One region of the Isoalcanivorax pacificus W11-5 genome, then DNA from elsewhere that is predicted to be linked to it. Evidence: predicted binding sites of a transcription regulator. Region 1 holds the regulator's gene; each other region holds the start of a gene.

Region 1 (7,388 bases):
TTTATGTTACGACTGCTCAAATTTCTCGGTGTGCTGTTGCTGGCCCTGGTGATCGTTATCGCCGCTTATATCGGCGTGAACTGGGCGCCGGATAAATCCGTGGATGAACTGGCCGGGCGCTGGGCACAGCCGCCTTCGCAGTTTGTCGAGGTCATGGGCATGCAGGTGCATCTGCGTGATGAGATGGCCGAGGGCGCAGACCCGGAGGCCCTGCCGGTCGTACTGTTGCACGGGACCTCGGACAGCCTGCACACCTGGCAGGGCTGGACCGACGTGCTCAGCCAGCAGCGTCGGGTCATCCGTTTTGATCTGCCCGGCTTTGGCCTCACCGGCCCGTTCCCTGCAGGCGACTATCGCATGGCGCATTACACGCAGTTCGTGCTGGCCATGCTGGATGAACTCGACGTGCCGCGCGCCATCGTGGCGGGCAACTCCTTTGGTGGCCAGCTGGCCTGGGAAACCGCCTATGCAGCCCCGGAGCGTGTTGCTGCGCTGGTGCTGGTGGATGCAGCCGGTTATCTGTTTGAAACCCAGTCGATGCCGATCGGTTTCCGTATTGCGCAGATTCCCGGCCTGAATGAGTTGATGAACCGGGTGCTGCCGCGCGGCATGGTCGAATCCAGCGTGCGCAGTGTGTACGGCAACCCGGATCGTGTAACGCCAGCACTGGTCGACCGTTACTACGATCTGACCCTGCGTGAAGGCAACCGTGCCGCCCTGGCGGCGCGTTTCCGCGAGGCGCGCGGCACCGAGGACGCGCCGGCGCGGCTGGCCACACTGAACATGCCGGCGCTGATCATCTGGGGCGACCAGGACCGGCTTATTCCGCCGGACAGCGCCACCCGCTTCCATCAGGACCTGCCGAATAACACGCTGCGCCTGTTCCCCGGCCTGGGACACGTGCCGCAGGAAGAAGATCCGTCCGGCACGGTCGAGGCGGTGCAGACCTTCCTGGCAGAGCAGTCGGTTCCCTGACGGGGCGTTGAAAAAGCCTCTTTTGAGGCTGTTGCAAGCCACCCTTGCGATGTGCTGACGGCCAGATCAAGCCGTCAGCACAGGCTGCTCTTCAACAACCGGCTATTCCGCCTGTGACAGACCAGCGGCAGCCAGGCTGTCATCGGCATCCGCAGCCGGGGTTGGCAGGATGCACAAATCCCCGCTGACCCGGGCCATCACCTTCTCCGGAATGGTACTGCGCCAGAAACTGCTCAGGCCGCCGGCCAATTGGCCGCACCCCATCATCAGCATCACACGGTTGTAACCGGCCCGCTGCAGGTCGTTCATCCAGGTCACCAGCGCCGGCCCGGCGTCGCCTTCGCACAGATGCGCTTCTGGTGGCACCCCACTGCCCTGCTCCGCAGCCAGACCACGCAAGACCTGGAGGCGCTGGCTGTGAGTGGCGAGCACATCGTCCTGGGCGTGGGTGAGATCGCCGAATTCTCCCAGCCAGCCCAGTTGTGGCACCACGGTCAGCAATTCCAGCGGAATGGACAGGCGCATGGCCAGCGTTGCAGCGTGTCGGGCCAGACGCTCGGCCGGGACGCAGCCGGCAGCGTGGGCGCCGGTGTCCAGCGCGGCGATCAGCCGCTGGGGTGGCAGGCTGTTGTCGGTATCCACCAGCCAGAGGCAGGCCTGTTGTTCCAGCCGCAGGAAGTGCCGCAGGTCGCTCGAGAGTGTGCCGGGATCGCGACGCATCAGTATCAGGGAGGCCTGCTGCTGGCAGACGGTGTCGTGCAGTAATGCCGCAGCGTCTTTTTCAAGCCAGGTCAGCGTGTAGTTTACCGGCCAACCCTCGGCACGCAGGACCGCCGTGAGTTCATCCAGCCCGGCACGGGCGGTGGCCAGGCTGCGGTGACGGACCTGCTGGCGCAGTTCCGGGGTCAGGAAGCGATAGTCCAGGCCACCGAGCGGGCTGCGTACCGGACGCCAGAGACACAGCCGGGTGTCTGCCTGGCGCAGCGCGGCGGCGCGGCGCAGCAAGACCTGATCTGCCTGCCCGTCGCCGGAAAGCACTACCAGCAATCGTGAGAACATGGCCACCCCCTGTTACCCGCCCGCTTGCCTGATGCTCCCATTGTTGTCGGCGGGTTGGTTGCGGTCAATTGGCCATCATGTCGCTATTTCAATCAATAGGTTATCTGTAAAACATAAAGTGATTTATTCGGTACAGAACCGTCGGCCAGTTTATTGATATGGATCAATAGATGCCTGCCCCGACGTGCCATGATGCGCCGGTATACGGTGATCGGGGGATCTCTTTTCATGGCAATGCCCGGTGTGGAGGCTGCATGAGCGCCTGGAGTACTGACATCATTCAACGCTATGGCGGGCCGGGGCCCCGCTACACGTCCTATCCACCCGCCCATTGCTTCCATGAGGAAGTAACCCACCAGGACTACCTTGATGCCCTGAGCGCGGGCAATGCCGAACGCCGCCCACTGTCACTGTACATGCACCTGCCGTTCTGTGAGCACGTCTGCTACTACTGTGCCTGCAATCGCATCGTGACCGGGGACAAACGTCTCGCAACGCCTTATCTGGACACGCTGCTGGCCGAGATGGCGCAGAAAAGCGCGCTCGTGGACAGTCAGCGTCCGGTAGTGCAGATCCATTGGGGCGGTGGCACCCCCACCTTCCTCGACGACGGCCAGTTGACCCGCCTGATGCACCAGACCGGACGCCATTTCCGCTTGCTGGACAACGACCGTGGTGATTACGGCATTGAGCTGGACCCGCGCACCGTCACGCGCAGCCGTATCAGCCTGTTGCGCGGCCTGGGTTTCAATCGTGTCAGCATCGGTGTGCAGGACCTGGATGCCCGGGTGCAGCAGGCCGTCAACCGCGTACAGCCCTATGACAGCGTGCGCGAGGTGGTCGACGCGGCGCGTGACTTCGGCTTCCGCTCGACCAGCGTGGACCTGATCTACGGCCTGCCATGGCAATCGGAATCGAGCCTGGCGCGCACCGTGGAGCAGTTGCTGGCGCTGCGCCCGGACCGTATTTCCCTGTACAACTACGCTCACCTGCCCGCCCGCTTCAAGGTCCAGCGGCAGATCTCCGAAGCCGCCCTGCCCGCGCCGATGGAGAAGCTGCGCATGCTGGTGCGTGCCGGCGACCTGTTCGCCGACGCCGGCTACGTGTTTATCGGCATGGATCATTTCGCCCTGCCCTCCGACGCCATGGCCATGGCGCAGAGCTCGGGCACACTGCATCGCAATTTCCAGGGCTACAGCCTGTACGGCGATGCAGACCTGCTCGGCATGGGTATCTCGGCAATCAGCCAGATCGGTGCCCTGTATGCCCAGAACCACCGCCAGATCGATACCTGGCAGTCGGCGGTGCAGAACGACGAAATGCCGGTCGCGCAGGGCTATGTCCTGGACCGGGATGACCAGATCCGGCGCGACATGATCATGTCACTGCTCTGCCACCTGGAAGTGGACCTGGCAGCCTTCGATGACCGCTGGGCCATCCAGACAACACACTACTTTGCCGATGAACTGGCCGCGCTGGCGGCGTTCGAACGAGACGGGCTGGTACGGCGCGATGGCCGGCGGCTGCACCTGACCGACAGCGGACGGCTCGCCGCCCGCGCCGTGGCGATGTGTTTTGACCGTTATCACAGCCCGGCCGACACAGTGCGCTTCAGCCGCATCATTTGAGACCTGCAGGCCGGACACAGGAGCCGTATAATGAACATCCGCATGGCGATAGCGCACCAACACAGGGAGACCCCCTTGGCTGCCCGAGTATCCTGTAACGACTGCAGTCTCAGTCAGATTTGCCTGCCACTGGCCGTGGAGCCGGCGCAGCTGGATGAGCTGGACCGCATCATCCGCCGGGGACGTGCGCTCAAACGTGGCGAGCACCTGTACCGGGCTGCGGACTCGTTCGAGGCAGTGTACGCCGTGCGCAGCGGCGCGCTGAAAACCTACGCCATGTCGGAAGATGGCGAGGAACAGGTGACGGGGTTCTATCTGCCGGGTGAAATTGTCGGCATGGACGGCATCAGCACCGCCTATCACATCTCCTCCGCCAAGGCGCTGGAGACATCGACCGTGTGCGAGATTCCCTTTACCCACCTGGAAACACTTTCCAGCCGCATTCCCAGCCTGCAGCATCACTTTTTCAGCCTGATGAGCCGCGAGATCCAGGAAGACCGTGCGCTGCACATGCTGTTGAGCAAGAAATCCGCCGACGACCGCATTGCCTCCTTGCTGACCACCATTGCGGCACGGCAGCAGCGCCGCGGATTGTCCAATCGCATTTTCCGGCTGCCCATGTCACGCTACGACATCGCCAATTATCTCGGTCTCGCCGTCGAAACGGTCAGCCGCATATTTACCCGGTTCCAGCAGCAGGGATTGATTCGGGTAGAGGGTCGCGAGGTGGAAATCCTCGACCGCCCACGCCTGTGTGGCGAGGGTCGTCTGCACGCAGGTTGACCGGGACAACAAGGAGTGCTCATGCAACCGGTATTCGTCGTTCTCGACAGCCAGCTCAAGGCGCCGCAGGTGGCGCTGATCAAGGGAGTTCGCCTGGCCAGAGGCATGCGCGCTCCACTGGTGGTGTTCGTCAATGCCTATTCTGCTGCGCTGGTGCGTGCCGCCGGCGATGAGTCCTCGCCATTGATTCAGGCCCGCAAAGCCGTCAACCACGGTTGGCAGGCGCGCATTGAGGCCTTGCTGGATGAGTGCGGCGCCCAGGACCTTGATGTGGATATCCGTATCGAATGGGTCAAAGACGATGACGAAGCATTGCGCGACGCCGTGCTCGACACTCGTCCGGCGCTGGTGGTGGTGCATGCCGGCGACGACAGCCATCCGCTCAAGCGCCTGCTGCTGACACCGCGCCACTGGCAATTGCTGCGCAAGGCACCCTGTTCTGTTCTGTGCGTCAATGACGCGCCCTGGGTGGGCGACGTGCCGGTGCTGGCCGCTGTCGACCCGGATCACGATGAAGGCCGGCTGGAAGGCCTCAATGCTGCCATCGTACGTGCCGCGCGCGAAATGAGCGATGTACTCGACAGCTCGCTGGATCTGGCACATGTGATCGAGCACCCGGACGAGGCACTGATCCTGATCGCCGGCGAAGCCATTCCCAGCTACGTGGACACCTCCGGCAATCTGCGCGACTACTACCAGAATCGCCTGAGCGCGCTGGCCGAGCAGGCCGGGCTGGGAGCGGAGCGCCATGTGCTGCTGGAAGGCAGCCCCGCCGCCGCGCTGGCCGAATACCAGAGCATGCACATGCCGCTACTGCTGGTGCTCGGCACCGTGCACCGCGGCCCGTTGCGCCGTTTGCTGCTCGGCAGCACGGCGGAAAAAATTGCCCAGCAGGCCAGTGGCGACCTGCTGGTAGTCAAGGATGAACATTTCAGCTCGCCATGGCAGGACTGAACGCGGCGGGCTGATCTGTATCAACACGGCGTGCCGGGGAACGGCACATACTCAGGGAACGACAACACGGCAAGGAGCACAACCGCATGAACCGCCTCAGCGATTATCTGCAACATCTGCGTCAACGGCTGGAGGACTGGGAGTACCAGTTCGATCGTTTCCAGCACCGCATGGAAGACATCAATGAAGAACTGCGTGACCAGGCCCGTGAGCGGCTGGCCGAACTGAAGCAACGCAGCGACACACTGCGCGCGAAGATCGCCGATCTGGAAAGCCAGAGCGAGCTGGCGCTGGAAGATATCCGTGATGGTCTGGACCTGGCCTGGGATGGCCTGCGCCTGGGCCTGCTGTCTGCCCGGGGCGAGTTCGGACAGGGTGCTGACTGAGCACCCTGTCCTGCCAGTCACTGATCCGCTTCCCGGCGACGGAACACCAGTGTATCCCCGTCGGACGCGGCGGCATGAAAGCGGTAACCTGCCACCTTGAACTCACGTAATTGTTCCGGCTGCTGTATCTGCTGCTGCAGAATCCAGGCTGCCATCAGCCCGCGTGCCTTCTTGGCGTAGAAGCTGATCACCTTGTACTGCCCACTCTTCTCGTCCTGAAAGACCGGCGTGACAACGCGGGCCTGCAATACCTTCTGCCGCACCGCACGAAAATATTCATTCGACGCCAGGTTCACCAGCACATCGGTGCCGGCGGCACGCAAATCCTTGTTCAACAGCGCGGTAATGCGCTCATCCCAGAAACTGTACAGGTCCGGACCGGCATGGTTGGCAAACCGTGTGCCCATTTCCAGCCGGTAAGGTCGCATCATGTCCAGCGGACGCAGCAGCCCATACAGCCCGGAAAGAATGCGCAACCGTTGCTGCGCCTGCTGCAGATCATCACGGCTGAAGCGCGACACATCCAGGCCGGTATAGACATCGCCCTTGAAGGCAAACAACGCCGGGCGTGCTTGCTCCGGGGGCATCTCCGCACTCCATTCGGCAAAGCGCGCGACGTTCAATGACGCGATGGCATCGCTGACATGCATCAGGCTGGCCAGCGCCGGCGGGTCGAGATGACGGAGCTGGGCGACCAGTTCACTGCTCTGTTCGAGCATACGGGGCCGGGTGGTGCGCAGGCGCGGAATATCGGATTGGTAATCCAGTGTCTTGGCAGGCGAAACTACAATCAGCATGATCAACCTCTTGCGATACTGGCGCGGGAGTATATCAGGCCCACGGGCGGGCGCCTCGCCCGCCCGGCCTTTCACTGCGACAGGTACAACCCATCGGCGCTGTGGCCGGTGGCCAGACAGGATGGAACTATGCTGCGTGTATTACTGGTGTGTGCAGGCCTGGTCGCCATTGCGGTGGTGCTCTGGAGCAGTTGGCGTGTGGATCGCCGGCTGTTTGCCTTTGTGCTGGCCGTGGTGGTGATCGGGGCGCTGCTGTTCGGGGTGGGCTACTGGCGCACGGCCGATCAGGCCATGGTCGTCATTGCGCCGGACCAGGTGCGCCTGAGTGTGGAACAGGCCCGTGGCATGGAGACCGGCATTCGTCTCAGCGGCCGTGTGTACAACCAGAGTGCCTGGCCGGTGGCGCTGATCCAGGGTCGCGCGGTGCTGCAGGAATGCACCGCTCCCGGCCAGGACGCATGCCGCGAAATCGGCAGTGCGGCCTTCCGTGTACGCCAACACGTGCCTGTGGGCGGCAGCTATCCCTACTCGCAGGTGGTGCGCCTGTCGGACAGCCTGCTGGCCGACCCTGCCACTCCCGACAGCAATCGGCGCTGGCATATCGAGGTGCTGTCCGTGAGCGGATATGCGTCCAATACGCGGGACGGCCACTGATGTGACCTGATGGATGTGACCTGCTTTGCTCAGCATCGCCGAAAGGTTCACAATGCCGCCGTCACTGTGCAGCCTGAGTTCACGATGAGCAGTCTGATTCCTGGCCAGCCCAGCCTGGTCGCGCCCGGCGTGTGGCGTATCCTGGCCCTCAA
Region 2 (7,388 bases), 1.2 Mb from region 1:
CCCGCTGGCGGCCAGTTCGCGGAAGCGGCAACGCAGGTTTTCTGCGGCACGCAACATGATCGCTTCGAGCATCGCCACTTTGTCGCGGAAGTAGACATACAGCAGGCCACGGCTGAGCTGCGCCTCGCGGGCGATGTCGTCCATGGTCGAGCGCTCGATGCCCTTGTCGAAGAACACCCGTTCGGCGGCATCAAGGATGCTGTCGCGACGCTCCTGTTTTTCCTGTTCCCGGCGTGCCCGCACGCTCATCTTGTGATCTCGCAGGTAGTAGTACTTGTGTTCAGGTTTGCGTATAACGCAGCCTGCCCCGGGGTGAAAGTGCACCAGTAAAGCGGGCATGCTAGCGTTTTGATAGCTCATTGACAAAATGTCAATAAATGACAATATGTCACGGAAGTGCCGGAGGTGCCACTGTTTCGCCTGGCCATGACCTCCGGCCGGCTTGTTTCAGGTTCCGCTGATCGATCACGGTTCATAACAGTACGCGCTCTCTCAGGGGCGCCCCGCAGGGGGTTGGAAGTATGCGCAGGATTCAGGCAAGGCACTGGGGCTGGCTGGTCCCGGTGGCGGCAGTAGTGGCCATCATGGTGGCCTGCAGTGGCCGCGAGGCGCAGGTCGAGGTGCGTCCGGTAACGGTGCGCACGGCGCCAGTGCTGGCGGGTGAGGACCTGGCGCCGTTGCGGTTTGCCGGGGTGGTCCGGGCGCGGCAGCGTGCCGAGCTCACCTTTCAGGTCAGCGGCACCCTGCACGAGCGGCCGGCGGAGATCGGCCAGCCGGTGGTGGCCGGTGACCTGATGGCCCGTTTGCGTAATCCGCAATTGATCCCGGCACGGGATTCTGCCCGTGCCCGCATTCGCGAAACCGATGCCCAGCTGCGCCAGGCCGAGCAGGAATACCAGCGCGCGGTGACGCTGCGTGAGCGCGGCGTGCTGTCGGAACAGGACCTGGAGCAGTTGCTGGCCCGGCGCGATGCGCTGGAGGCAGGGCGGGCCACCGCCCAGGCGGCACTGGCCGAGGCGGATCAGCTGCTACGCGAGAGTGAACTGCGTGCGCCGTTCGCGGGCACGGTGGAAGCGGTGCTGGCGGAGCCGGGTGAATTTGTGGCCGCCGGGCAACCGGTGCTGCGGCTGTCCTCGGCGCTGGGCCTGGAAGTGGAAGTGCGTATCCCGGAAATCCTGCGCACAAGCCTGAAGCCGGGCGACAGGCTGACGGTGTGGCGGGTGATGGAACGTGGCAGTGAACCGCTTACCGGTGTGGTGACAGAAATCGGTCGCGGCTCGCGTCGCGGTGAATTGTATCCGCTGGTGGTGTCGCTGGATGATCCGTCGCTGGCACCGGGGGTGTCGGTAGAAGTGGGCGTGCCGCGCGGCCGCCGCGAGGCGCTGGCGTTGCCGGTGCTGGCGGTGTTCCGTTCGTCCGAAGGCCCGGCGGTGTTCCGCGTGCGTGACAACATTGCCGAGCGTGTGCCGGTGACAGTGCTGCAACTGGCCGGCGAGCAGGTGCTGGTCAGTGGCGAGGCGCTGTCCGCTGACGATCAGGTGGTGTATGCCGGCCTGACACGGCTGGTATCCGGTGACCGGGTGACCGTGATTGGGCAGGTGGCCGCGAGTGATCAGGTGGGCACGATGGATCAGCTGGAGAGCTCGCAGTGATTGATTTCCTGCTGCGCCGCCAGCGTCTGCTCGGTCTGGTGGTGGTGATGATGTCGCTGGTGGGGCTGGCGGCCTATTTCAATATGGCGCGCCAGGAAGACCCGAGCTTCCCGCACCGCGCCGGACTGCTTACGGTGCAATACCCCGGCGCCACCGCCGAGGCGGTGGAGAGGCTGGTGTTGCGCCCGCTGGAAGAAGAGCTGTTGCAGGTGGAGGAGATCAACCACATCAACAGCAACGCGCGCGAAGGCTTTGCCGTGGTGCGCATCATGCAGCTCGACAAGATCTACGACACCACGGCGGCCTGGGACCGGGTGCGCCAGGCGATGGAGCGGGCGCGCCTGCAATTCCCCGATGGCGTCGGCCAGATGGTGCTGGATGACCGCATCATCGACACCCCGGCGGTGGTGCTGGCGCTCGGTGGCTCGGCCTCGGTGGCGGAACTGTCGCGCCAGGCAGAGCGCCTGAAAGACCGGCTGCTGGATATTCCGTTCCTGTCCCGCATTGAAATAGAAGGCCAGGCTGACGAGCAGATCACCATCGCTGTGGACGACGCAGAGCTGCATCGTATCGGCCTGACGCCGCAGCAGCTTGGCAACCTGATCGCGCAGCGTAACCAGGTGGTGCCTGGCGGCTTTGTCGTCGCCGGGGGCAAGCGGCTGTCGGTGCTGGCCAACAGCGAATTCCTGAACATCGATGAACTGCGCATGACGCAAGTGCCGCTGGCCGATGGCAGCACCGTGCCGCTGGCTGCCATTGCCGAGGTCTGGCGCGGGCCGCGAGAGCCGCTGCAGGCGGAAACCTGGTACGACGGCGAACGTGTGGTGCTGCTGAGCCTTTATGCCCAGCGCGGCCAGGTGGATGCGCTGCGTTTTGGCGAGGAATTGCGGGCGCGGCTGGCGGAGGTCTCGCCGCAGTTTGCGCCGCTGGCGATCCATGAAATGTTCTTCCAGCCTGACAAGGTTGGCGAGCGCCTGACCGAGCTGGAAGGCAGCCTGCTGATGAGCGTGCTGATCATCGTTGTGGTGGTGTTTGTCGGCATGGGGTTGCGCATGGGCATCCTGGTGGCGTCGATCCTGCCGGCGGTGGCGCTGATCAGCCTGGGGCTGTACAACCTTGGCGGCGGCATCCTGCACCAGATCGCGGTGATCGCCATGGTCATCTCGCTGGGTATTCTGATCGACAACGCCATCGTCATGGTGGAAAACGTGCAGACCCGCCTGAGCGACGGCGCCACCCGGCTGGAAGCGGCCGGCGGGGCGATCCGTGAACTGGCCGGGCCGCTCGGCGCCTCGACCGCCACCACGCTGGCGGCCTTTACGCCGATGCTGCTGTCCAAGGGCGGCACGGCGGATTTTACCCGGGGCATTCCGGTGATGATCATGCTGACGCTGTCGGTCAGCTATCTGCTGGCGATCAGCGTGGCGCCGTTGCTGGCGGCGCGCTTCCTGCGCCGGGAATCCTCCGAACGGACGCGCTGGGTGCTGACCCTGGGCGACCGGCTGGCTCACCTGAGCACCGGCCGGCCACGGCTGGTGCTGGCCATCAGCGCGGCGATGGTGCTGGTCAGCTTTGCGCTGGTGCCGGCCATGAACCTGCAGTTCTTCCCCAACGCCGACCGGCCCAAGGTGATCCTGGACCTGCACTTGCCGGAAGGCACCGACCAGGCCTATACCGCCGGTGTGGCCGAGGAACTGGAACGGGTGGTACGCCAGCGCAGTGACGTGCAGGTGGTGCACCGTTTCGTTGGCCACAGCGGCCCGACGTTCTATTACAACCTGGTGCGCACGCCGCAGGCGCCGAACCGCGCCCGGCTGGTGGTCAATGCCGTGGACCTGGCGGCGACGCGCCATGTGATCCGCGATATCCGCGAGTATGTGCGCGACCGTATGCCGGAAGTGAACCTGGCGGCCAGCCAGCTCGGCCAGGGGCCACCGCGCGAGGCGCCGGTGGAAGTGCGCATCTATCACGCGGATGACACCCAGCGCATGCGCGCGGCCGAGGAAATTTTTGCCATGCTGCGTGGTATTCCCGGTGCGGTGGACGTGCGCCACAACATTGATTTCGGCGTGCCGGCGTTGCGCGTGGACGTGGACGACGCGGTCGCGCAGCGCTTCGGCCTGACCCGTGCCGAGGTGGCCCGCACACTGTTCGGCCAGAGCTACGGCCTCACCGCCGAGCAGTATCGCCAGGAGCGCGACCCGATGCCGATGGTGGTGCGTTCCGTGGAAGGCACCGCGCTGCCGCTGTCACGGCTGCTGTCGGTGAATATCTATCCGCAGCAGGGCGACCCGGTGCCCCTGATGCAGGTGGCACGCATTTATGCCGACTGGGAGCCGGCGGGCATTTCCCACCGGGACGGGGTGCGCGTCTATAACGTGGTGGCCAATCTGTCCGACGGGTACAGCTTCAGCCAGGTGCTCGATAACCTGCGCGCGCAACTGGCCGAGCGGCCGCTGCCGGAAGGCGTGCGGCTGGAATACGGGGGCGACAGCGAAGGCAGCGGCGATGCCAACCGGGCGCTGGCCAGCTCGGCGCCGATCGGTGTGCTGTTGCTGCTGTTCTTCCTGCTGTGGCAGTTCAATTCTTTCCGTCGCGTGGGGCTGGTGCTGCTGACCGTGCCGATGGCCGCGGTGGGCATCATTCCGGGGCTGGCGCTGTCCGGTTCGCCATTCGGCTTTATGTCGATGCTGGGGGTGGTGGCGCTGGTGGGGATCGTGGTCAACAACGCCATCGTGCTGATCGATGTGGTCGACCAGCGTCTGGCCGCCGGTGACAGTGCGCAGGATGCGGTCTTCTACGCCGTGGCGCGCCGCACCCGGCCGATTCTGCTGACCACCGCCACTACCGTGGCCGGCCTGCTGCCGCTGGCGTTTACCCAGTCGACGCTGTGGCCACCGATGGCCTGGGCGATCATTTCCGGGTTGATGGCCTCGACGGTGCTGACGTTGCTGGTGGTGCCGGCGTTGTGTCTGGTGATGTTCCGTCACGAGCAACGCACGGCCTGAGATCGCAAAGAAAACGGACATCGCCGCCACAGCGATGTCCGTTGCCCGGCTCAGAAGGCCAGGCCAAACCCCACCGTGGTCACCCACGGATCAATATTGGCGGTGCCGATACGGGTGCTGTTCAGGTTCACCTCGGTATCAATGTCGGCGTAACGCACGTCGGCATTGATGAACCAGCCCTCATTGAAGGGCACATGCACTCCCACCTGACCGGCCAGCCCAAAGGAATCCTCCAGCACCAATCGGCTGCCGCTGAGTGCCCCCTTTGTGTCGGTGTCGAAGAAGCGGGTGTAGTTCACGCCCACGCCTACATAGGGCTGCACGGTGGCCGTGGGCAGGAAGTGCCACTGCAGGCTCAACGTCGGCGGAAGCTGTTTGGTGGTGGCGATCTTGCCGCCCAGCGCATGGCTCCGGATGTCGTGCTCGAAGGGCAGGGCGCCGAGCAGCTCGATGCCGACATGGCGGGTGGCCATCCAGGTCAGGCTGATGCTGGGCTCGACGTTGTCGCTGGCGTCCAGATCGACGGTGCCGCCCAGCACGCTGCCATTGTCGGAATCCGGTTTCACCTGGGTCACGCCGAACTTCAGCAGCCAGTCGCCGGCCTGGTGGGCGGCGGCGCTCTGGGCCAGGAACGGGCTGGCAGCCAGCAGGCAGCCGGCCAGTGCAGTGCGGTAGCGGGGGAATTCCAGGGTCATGATGCGGCTCCAGCGTCTCGGGATCGTTGATGGCACCAGTATCCCGGCTGGCCGGCGGGGGCGGACTGACCTGGATCAAGCCGGGCGGCTGCCGCCATTGATGCAGATCAAGCACCGCCAAGGCTCGCCGCGGGCGGCAATGCCCGCTACAATCCAGCCTCAGTTATCCGCGTCATTGCCACGGATCAAAGGAACCTTCGGTGTACCGGGACCACACGACACAACAGTCTGCCCGCTTGTTCGCGCCCGCCTGCTGGCGATGGTGAAGCTCGGCCGTGCCCTGCACACAGGGCGACCCCGGTTGTGTTTTCACCCCGTATTGCATCGCTATCGCTGAACAAGGACAGATCATGTCACCGGAACATCTTGAGCAATTCGCCCGCGCGGGCTTCAACCGCGTCCCCGTGGTCCGCGAAGTCCTCGCCGACCTGGACACCCCGCTTTCTGCCTACCGCAAGCTGGCCGCCGCGCCCTACAGCTTCCTGTTCGAGTCCGTGCAGGGTGGCGAGCGCTGGGGCCGGTATTCAATCATCGGGCTGCCGGCACGCGAAGTGATTCGCGTCTACGGCAACGAGATCCGCGTGACCGGCGAGGCCGGTGAGCACAGCGAGACGGTCAGCGACCCGATTGCCTGGATCGAAGCCTACCGGCTGCGCTATCGCGCCCCGGAGATCGAGGGCCTGCCGCGTTTCAACGGCGGCCTGGTGGGTTATTTCGGCTACGACAGCGTGCGTTATTTCGAACCGCGCCTGGGCCAGCCGAAGGGCCGCGATACGCTCGGCAACCCGGATATCCTGCTGATGCGCAGCGAAGAAGTGGTGGTGTTCGATAACCTGCGCGGCAGCCTGTTCCTGGTGGTGCTGGTTGATCCTGCCGCCGCTGGCGCATTGCCCGCTGCCAATGCACGGCTGGATGCATTGCAGGCGAAACTGCGCGCGCCGCTGCCGGCACCGGAAGATCGCCCCTATGGCGACGCCATCAACGAGACGGATTTTGCCTCCGATACCCCGCAGCAGGATTTCGAGGCCGGGGTCGAGCGGATCCGCGAATACATTCTGGCCGGCGACGTGATGCAGGTGGTGCCGTCGCAACGCATGTCGGTGCCGTTCGCTGCGCCGGCGCTGGATCTGTACCGGGCGCTGCGCTATCTGAACCCGTCGCCGTACATGTTCTATCTCGACCTGGATGATTTTCACATCGCCGGGTCGTCGCCGGAAATTCTCACCCGCATCGAGCACGGCGCGGTGACCGTCCGCCCCCTGGCCGGCACCCGCAAGCGTGGCCGGACCGACGCTGAGGACCGGGCGCTGGAAGAGGAACTGCTGGCGGACCCGAAAGAAATTGCCGAGCACCTGATGCTGATCGACCTGGGCCGTAATGACATCGGCCGCATTGCCGAGGCCGGCTCGGTGCGCCTGACCGACAAGATGGTGGTAGAGCGTTATTCCCACGTCATGCATATCGTTTCCAACGTCGAAGGCCGGTTGAAAGACGGTTTCGGCCCGCTGGATGTGCTGCGCGCCACCTTCCCGGCCGGCACGCTCAGCGGCGCGCCGAAAATCCGCGCGATGGAAATCATCGATGAACTGGAGCCGGTCAAGCGCGGCGTCTACGGTGGCGCGGTGGGCTATATCGGCTTCAACGGCGAAATGGACACCGCCATTGCGATCCGCACGGCGGTGATCCGTGATGGCCGGCTGTATATCCAGGTGGGCGCCGGCGTGGTGGCGGATTCCGTGCCACGGCTGGAGTGGAAGGAAACCATGAACAAGGGCCGGGCGGTGTTCACTGCCGTCAACATGGCCCTGCGTGGACTCACCCTGCCTGCCCGTGGTGCACAGCAAGGAGGTGCCCAATGATGCGGGTGCTGATGATCGATAACTACGATTAGCGTCTACTGAAGGCCATTGACTTCCAAGGTGTAAACGTAAGTTGTTGATTATGAACTGTTGATCGTCTGCTGCTGTCTGCTCCCTGCTAGACCGATCCACTGCAAAAGTGTATAATGGTGTGTATAACGACTCGACGGGAGG
Region 3 (7,388 bases), 1.1 Mb from region 1:
CGTGCACGAGGATCCGCTGATCACGCGCACGCCGATTCTGGTCATGCTCACCGGCATCAACGACGCACCCACCGCCACCGCCGCGCGCAACGTCGGCATTCACCGCGTGCTCGGCAAGCCGGTATCCGGCAACCGGCTGCGTCAGGCGCTGGCGGAGGAACTTGGCGCCGCGTCACGGCGCAAGACGCCGGACCTGCGTGACCAGGCCCCGGACCCCGGCCTGCGCATCCTGGTCGCGGAAGATCATCAGCTTTCGCAGAAAGTGATCCGTGGCATGCTGGCCAAACTTGGCCTGGATGGCGATGTGGTGGCGAACGGCCGCGAAGCCTTCGAAGCGGTCCGCGATGGCCGTTACGATCTGGTGCTGATGGATTGCGAGATGCCGGAAATGGACGGCTTTGAAGCCGCGCGCCGGATTCGCGACTGGGAGCGCATGCACGACCGCAAGGCCGTGCCGATCATTGCCCTGACCGCGCACATCCTGCGCGAGCACCGGGAACGCAGCCTGGCTGCCGGCATGAACGCCCACGTCCCCAAGCCGGTGGAACTGGACGTGTTGCGTCAGGCCATCGTGCAGTTCACTGCTGGCGACGGAATGCTGTCGGGCTCTGGCCACGCCAGCGACGAAACGCCCGATTGAAGGAACTCTGCTCGGCGAAGCCGAGCAGCAGTGCGATATCGGTCAGGCCCAGCGCCGGATCGCGCAGGTAAATCTCTGCCAGCGACCGGCGCAATCCGTCCAGCAATTCCTGGAAACTGACACCCTGCCGATGCAACCGGCTCTGCAGCGTACGCGCCGCCAGCCCCATGCGCCCCGCCACCGCCTCCAGCCCCGGCTCACCGTCCGCCAGCATCCGATACAGATGACTGCGCACCGCGTTGGCGAGATTGGTGCCGGCATCGTAATCCGCCAGCAGCGCGGCGGCTTCCCGTTCCATCATCTGGTTCAGGCCAGGGTCGGCGCTGGTCAGCGGCAGCGATAACATCGCCGGCGCCAGCATCACGCCGTCAAAACCGGCCTCAAAGTGCACCGGGCAACCGAACCAGTCCGCGTAACGCTCACTGCGCACCGGCGCCACATGCCGGAAATGCACCGACAATGGTGCTGCCGGCTCCGCCAGCAGTTGCCGTGCAAACGTGATCCAGCCGGTGATGGCAGCCTCGGTGATATAGCGTGCCGGTGCGCCCGGCAGCGGGCAGTGCCAGCTCAGCTGCACCGGGTCGCCCGGCGTCAGGGTGGAGCGGCCGAGATTGCCAGCGAGTTTTTCAAACCGCAGCAGACGCTGGATCGCCTCGCCGAGGCTGGCACTGGACAGCACCGCGTAACCGAGCACCTGATAGGAGCGCGGCTGCACACAGCGGCCCGCTTCAAAGCCCAGCCCTTCATCGCCGGTCTGCTCCAGGATCACCAGAAACAGCCGCAGCGCGTCGACCATCGGCACCAGCGTATCGGCCCGCGCCAGTTGCAGCGGATCAATCCCGGCACGCGCCAGCACCGCGTCCCGCGTCAGGCCATAACGGTCCAGCAGCGGCGGCAGCACTGAGGTGATATAGGCGGCGGAGAGCGACTGCGGCTCGCCCGCCAGGTCCGGATCGATCTGCATCCTGAATGTGGGCTCCCTGTCAGCCAGCCGGCACGGCACGGCCATGGCACCAGGCGCGCAGTGCCGCCAGCTGCTCGGCCATGGTCACCGACAATGGCACCGTGCTGGTCATTTCCGTGCGCAGGTGCGCCTCGGACAAGGGTGCCTCCTGGGCACGGGCGCTGTATAGCCCGGCCACCACCGCCTGCTCGATCTCGGCGCCGGTGAAACCGTCGCAGTATTCCGCCAGCGCGGCCAGATCAAACTGCGCCGTATCCTGGCCACGGCGGTCGAGGTGAATACGCAGAATCTCGGCCCGGATGTCCGCCGCCGGCAGGTCGACAAAGAACAGCTCGTCGATACGGCCCTTGCGCACCAGCTCCGGTGGCAACTGCTCGATATTGTTCGCGGTGGCGACCATGAACACCGGCGCCTTGCGCTCGGCCATCCAGGTCAGCAGCGTGCCCAGCACACGGCGCGATGTGCCGCCGTCGTTGTCGCCACTGGCCAGGCCTTTTTCGATTTCATCCAGCCACAGCACGCAGGGCGCCATGGTTTCCGCCAGTTGCAGCGCTTCGCGCAGGTTGCGTTCGGACTCGCCGAAGTATTTGTTGTAGACCGCCCCCATATCCAGCCGCAACAGAGGCAGGTGCCACAGGCCGGCCACCGCCTTCGCCGCCAGACTCTTGCCGCCGCCCTGCACGCCCACCAGCAAAATGCCGCGCGGCGTATCCGGGCCCTGCGGTTGCAGAAAGGCGTCACGACGCCGGTGCAACCACTGCTTCAGCTGCGACAGCCCGCCCACCTGGCCGAAGCTGGCGGTGTCGTACTCGAAACTGAGCACGCCATCCATGTCCAGCAACCGGAATTTGGCACGGTTCACTTCCGGCAGGTCATTCTCGGTGATCGCGCCGTCGTGGATGATGGCGCCGCGCGCGAGCTTGCGCGCGTCTTCCGTGGTCAGGCCGCGCAGATTGCGCACCAGCTTGTCGAGCGCCTCGCGGCCGGCCCGCACCCGCTCGCCGCGGGCGCGACCAAACGCACGCGCCTCTTCCTGCACAATGTGCATGAGCTGTTCCTGGTCCGGCAGCGACAGCCGGAACCGGGCGCTGAAGCGCGACAGTTCCGGCGGCAGCGTAAAGGCGTGGCTGACCAGCACCAGCGTGTGCGGCACGGTGTCGTGACGCAGGGCGATTTCCTTCAAGAGCCGCACCACCTTCGGCGCGTTCTCGACAAACGGATGGAAATCACACAGGGCATAGATGCCGCCTTCGGCATTGCCGCGAATCTGTCCCAGCACCGCATCCGGCTCGACCGTATGCCGCTGATTTGGCGCGCCTTCGACTTCCAGCCGGCGCAGGCCATCGACAATGCTCCAGCTGAATACCGGCCGCCCCTCCCGCATGCCGATACGGCGCACCAGGTCCAGGGCACGCTGTTCTTCCCAGGTTTCCACCACCACGATCGGATAGCGCGACTCCATGATCAGTCGCAGGTCATTGAGATCCTTCACCCTGAAATCCCCATTCCACGGTGGATGGCTCGGCGCATACACCACCCTTTCTTGTTCTGTATCAACCCCGGCGCCAGCGAGTCTGCGCAGACTATCACAGCCGTCATCACGCCATGGTAAACTGCGCCGCATGAACGACAACGCCCGTACTACCGGCCGCCGGCTGAGCCCGCTGGATCAACTGCTCGCCCGCGCCGACAACGCCCTGCGCACCCTCACCCCCGGCGCCACCCGTGGCGAACGGCCGAGTCCGGCCGACGCCGCGCACAGCGACAGCCGCCCGGCGGACGTGCATCAGGCGCGGCACATTGCCGGCCTGATGCGCATCAACCATACCGGCGAAGTGTGCGCGCAGGCGCTCTACCAGGGCCAGGCCAGCACCGCCGGCCTGCCGCATGTGCGCCGCGCCATGGAGGAAGCCGCCCGTGAGGAAGAAGACCACCTGGCCTGGTGCGAGGATCGCATCCGCGAACTCGGCAGCGTACCGAGCCGGCTCAATCCGTTGTTCTACGCAATGTCGTTCAGCATCGGCGCGCTGGCCGGGCTGGCCGGTGACCGCTGGAGCCTGGGCTTCGTCTCGGAAACGGAACAACAGGTGGTGCGCCACCTGGACAGCCATCTCGGTCAGGTGCCATTGGAGGACGAGCGCACCCGCGCCATTCTGGAACAGATGCGCGAAGACGAACTGCGGCACGCCGTCACCGCCGAACAGGCTGGCGGCGCCGCCCTGCCGCCGCCAGTGCGTCACCTGATGACGGTCATGAGCAAGGTGATGACCTTCAGTACCTACCGCGTCTGAGCCGGCCCGGTGCCGCCCTCACAGCGGCGACACCGGCCGGTGAACTCACACCAGTTCGGAGAGGGTGTTGCTGCCGGCCTGCACGACCAGGCTGCGGGCACGGGACGCATCCAGACTGTACTCACGGGCTTTCACCGTGGACACATAACGCCAGTCAGCGCGCGCCTCGGTGGCCGTGAAGGTCACCAGCAGATAGCCACGCTGGTTGGCGTTGAGGTAGTGCAGATCATCCACCAGCAGGCTGATGGCCTGCTCTGCGGTGGGCACCATCTCCGGCGGCAGTTGCAGGTACTCTTCCAGGCCCGGTGACGACACCGATGCCGTAGCGAATTCCACTCCGGCGGCGTTGCCGTCCATGTCGGTCAGGTTGCTGGCCCAGGCGTTGTGGGTGTCGCCCGCCAGCACCACCAGATTCTTGCTGGCGGCGTGTGCCGTACCCAGCAGCGTCTCCCGCTCCACCACATAGCCATCCCAGGCATCCAGGTTGTACGGGAGCACCGTGGTGACGCGGGCGATCTCCTCCGGCGTCAGGTTCGGGTCGTTCATCAGATAGCGGCCCTTGAGTTCCGTCAGTTCGGCAATCAGGCCAATCAGCGCCGGGTCCTGGGCGAGCACGCCCTGCAGCATTTCTGCCGGCATGTGGATGCGCGCCATCAGCACCTGCTGGCCAAGCACCTGCCAGGTGGCCGCCGACGACATCAACTGGTTCTGCAGCCACAACCGCTGTTCGGCACCGAGCAACGAACGGTTCGGGTCCCCCATGGCCGCCTGGAAGGCCGGCAGGTTGATACCGTCCGCCGTCAGGTAGTCAGCATAATTGAGCTGCTCGTCGCGGCCGATCACCCGGGTATCGAGCATGTGCAGGCTGACCAGATCGCCAAAATCGAAACTGCGGTAGATGATTTCTTCGTCGTCCGGCATGGCCGGCCGAACCGGCATCCACTCGAAGTACGCCTGCAATGCCTGCAGCTTGCGCGCCAGGAATTCACCTTCGGTGGCTGGATCGTGATTCTCCGCCCCCTCACGCCAGGTATCGTTGGCGATCTCGTGATCGTCCCACACGGCAATAAATGGCGCGCTGGCATGCAGCGCCTGCAGGTCGGTATCGGTGCGGTAGTGGGCATAACGGCGGCGATAATCGAGCAGCGTCAGCAGTTCCACATCGTTGTTGGCCGGCAGCAGGCGCCCCATCGCCTCGGCGTCTTCGCCGGCGTAGCCCTGGCTGTCGTACTCGTACAGGTAGTCGCCCAGGTGCAGCACCGCGTCCAGGCCCTGTTCCTTCGCGGCTTCGGCGTACACGTTGAAATAACCGGCCGGGTAGTTGGAGCAGGACAGCACGGCAAACTTTACCTGCGTCACGCTGCCCTGTGGCAGCGTACGGGTGACACCTGCCGGCGACAGCTCGCCGGCCGCGCGGAAGCGATAGTAATAGATGCTGCCCGGCAGCAGATCGAGCACGTCCACTTTCAAGGTGTAGTCGTGCTCAAACGACACCTGCGCCGTGCCGCTGTGGACCAGGTCCGCAAACCCGGCATCGGTGGCCACTTCCCAGCCCACTTCAATGGCAGTGGTGTCGAAGTCCTCCGGCGTGACGCGGGTCCACAGCAACACCCGGTCACTCAGCGGATCGCCACTGGCCACACCGTGCCGGAAACCGACTTTGCGTCCTCGGGACGAACTGGACGAGCCGCCACAGCCTGACAGCCCGGTGGACACTGCCACTGCGCCCAGGCCCAGGGCGGAAATCTGCAGAAAATCACGGCGTGTGACACGGCGCATAAAGCTCTCCCCAAGATCATTGTTATGGCGGGGAGACGGTAGCGTCCGTGAATGACGCTTTGATGTCGTTACAGTAAAAGGGAAAGAAGACCTTGCGGCAGGCCCGGCAGGGGACTTATCGAAAAACCTCGTCCAGCGTGGTGGCGTCGTAAAAACAGTCGATCCAATGCTCCAGTTGCTCGCGGCTGGCCAGGCTCAGGCGCGTTTCCACCGCCGCCGGGATGTTGCCGAAACGGCGCGTCAACTGACGGCTCAGGATGGCTCTGGCCTCCTGAATGGAGCCTTGCTCGATACCTTGCTCGAGGCCCTGCTCAATGCCTTCTTCACGCCCCGCAGCAAGACCTTCCCGGCGATACTGTGCCTTCCACTCTCGTATTCTGTCCTCGAGCATGGTGTTCGCCTCCTGTAAGTCATTGATCTCACGCCAGTGTGTCACCGGGTCCAGGCTCGGGCCACGGCGCTGCAGCCACTCCACAAAGTGGCGACGCAGATCCGCCATTTCCGGGGTGTCGAGCCAGTCTACCAGAAGCGTCAATACCCGCTGAAGGGCCTCTGGCGAGGCGCTGTGCTCCAGCTGGAACAGCGCCGCCACCAGATTTCGCCGCGCCCCCGGCGGTTCTGCACAAGCCCCTTCATCCAGCAACAGAAAACGCTGTTGTGGCTGAAACTCACGCAGCGCCTCCGGCATCGCCTGGATCAGTGGCTCCAGCGCAATCGGCGCGCGCCACCGGCGTTTGCCATTGTAGAGCACGATCGGCAACACAGCCGGCAGGCGTCGCGTCTTGTCCAGCTCTTTGCGCTGGATCAGATCCTGATACAACAGCCCGATATAGCTCAGGATACGCACCGGCATAAAGCGGTCCACCGTGGACTGAAACTCCAGCAGCAGATAGATGTAGACCCAGCGTGGCCCCCAGCGCACCCGCCAGACCGCGTCGCTGTGCCGGCTGCGGAGGTCGTCGCTGACGTAGCTGCCGTTCATTTTCTCCAATGTGTTCAGGTCCAGCTCTCGCACCCAGTCGCCCGGCACGAAGCCGCGCAACAGCTCTCGAATCATCTCGACGTGGGAGAACAGCAAACGGTAACTGGTATCGTGGTCATCCATGACAGGCTCATCCCGAGGCGGATGAGCATCATCGCAGGCGGTCCGGACCGTGGCTGTCGGGCAACGCTGAAAGTCCTGTCAGCCAAAGGGGTTGGCCGCTGTAGGAAAATGGCCACCCGTCAGGTCAGCCACAAAGGTGGGCACTGAGAATCAATCGCTTATCGCGTTTGATTTTGCTGACGGCCTGATCGGGCCGTCAGCGCCGACTGTTTTTCAACAGCCTGCAAAGCAGAACGCCCCTGACAAGGCAGGGGCGTTCGCGGTCAACAAGTGCGTCAACGTCAGTCGAGGTTACGGCTGTAGAAGATCTCCAGCATTTCCTTGCGCAGACGGCTTTCGATGTCTTCCAGTTCCTCGGCGTTGAACTCATCCGCGCCGGCACCGAACAGGTAGTTGTCGATATCGAAGTCCTTCAGCAGCATCTTGGTGTGGAAGATGTTCTCCTGATAGACGTTGACGTCGATCATCTGGTAACCGTTCTGCGTGTCCTCGGTCAGGAAGTTCTGGATCGAGGTGATGTCGTGGTCGATGTAGTGCTTGGTGCCGTCCACGTCACGGGTCATGCCACGCACACGGTAATCGATGGTGACGATATCCGAGTCGAAGCTG

Evidence for each region. The regulator FNR, encoded in region 1, switches genes on or off when oxygen is low (the NO sensors DNR and NnrR bind a similar motif). The targets are predictions, from matches to a motif close to TTGATNTANATCAA.
Region 2: a site for FNR is predicted at 5,453-5,466, ahead of S7S_RS14615 (OmpW/AlkL family protein). Genes of this name have one in related genera too.
Region 3: a site for FNR is predicted at 3,148-3,161, ahead of coq7 (2-polyprenyl-3-methyl-6-methoxy-1,4-benzoquinone monooxygenase). Genes of this name have one in related genera too.

The regions. Positions count from the first base shown of each region.
Region 1 is NZ_CP004387.1:2,053,703-2,061,090, reverse strand. It holds gene S7S_RS09300 (alpha/beta fold hydrolase) at 4-975, shown strand; gene S7S_RS09295 (adenine nucleotide alpha hydrolase family protein) at 1,078-2,034, opposite strand; gene hemN (oxygen-independent coproporphyrinogen III oxidase) at 2,289-3,662, shown strand; gene fnr (fumarate/nitrate reduction transcriptional regulator Fnr) at 3,738-4,445, shown strand; gene S7S_RS09280 (universal stress protein) at 4,467-5,399, shown strand; gene S7S_RS09275 (sll1863 family stress response protein) at 5,486-5,785, shown strand; gene yaaA (peroxide stress protein YaaA) at 5,803-6,582, opposite strand; gene S7S_RS09265 (hypothetical protein) at 6,712-7,236, shown strand; gene S7S_RS09260 (MBL fold metallo-hydrolase) at 7,321-7,388, shown strand, end outside.
Region 2 is NZ_CP004387.1:3,269,791-3,277,178, reverse strand. It holds gene S7S_RS14630 (TetR/AcrR family transcriptional regulator) at 1-249, opposite strand, end outside; gene S7S_RS14625 (efflux RND transporter periplasmic adaptor subunit) at 522-1,652, shown strand; gene S7S_RS14620 (efflux RND transporter permease subunit) at 1,649-4,660, shown strand; gene S7S_RS14615 (OmpW/AlkL family protein) at 4,711-5,355, opposite strand; gene trpE (anthranilate synthase component I) at 5,706-7,214, shown strand.
Region 3 is NZ_CP004387.1:3,166,605-3,173,992, forward strand. It holds gene S7S_RS14060 (hybrid sensor histidine kinase/response regulator) at 1-640, shown strand, start outside; gene S7S_RS14065 (AraC family transcriptional regulator) at 579-1,604, opposite strand; gene S7S_RS14070 (AAA family ATPase) at 1,624-3,096, opposite strand; gene coq7 (2-polyprenyl-3-methyl-6-methoxy-1,4-benzoquinone monooxygenase) at 3,227-3,895, shown strand; gene S7S_RS14080 (alkaline phosphatase D family protein) at 3,941-5,674, opposite strand; gene S7S_RS14085 (Rpn family recombination-promoting nuclease/putative transposase) at 5,790-6,779, opposite strand; gene speD (adenosylmethionine decarboxylase) at 7,061-7,388, opposite strand, start outside.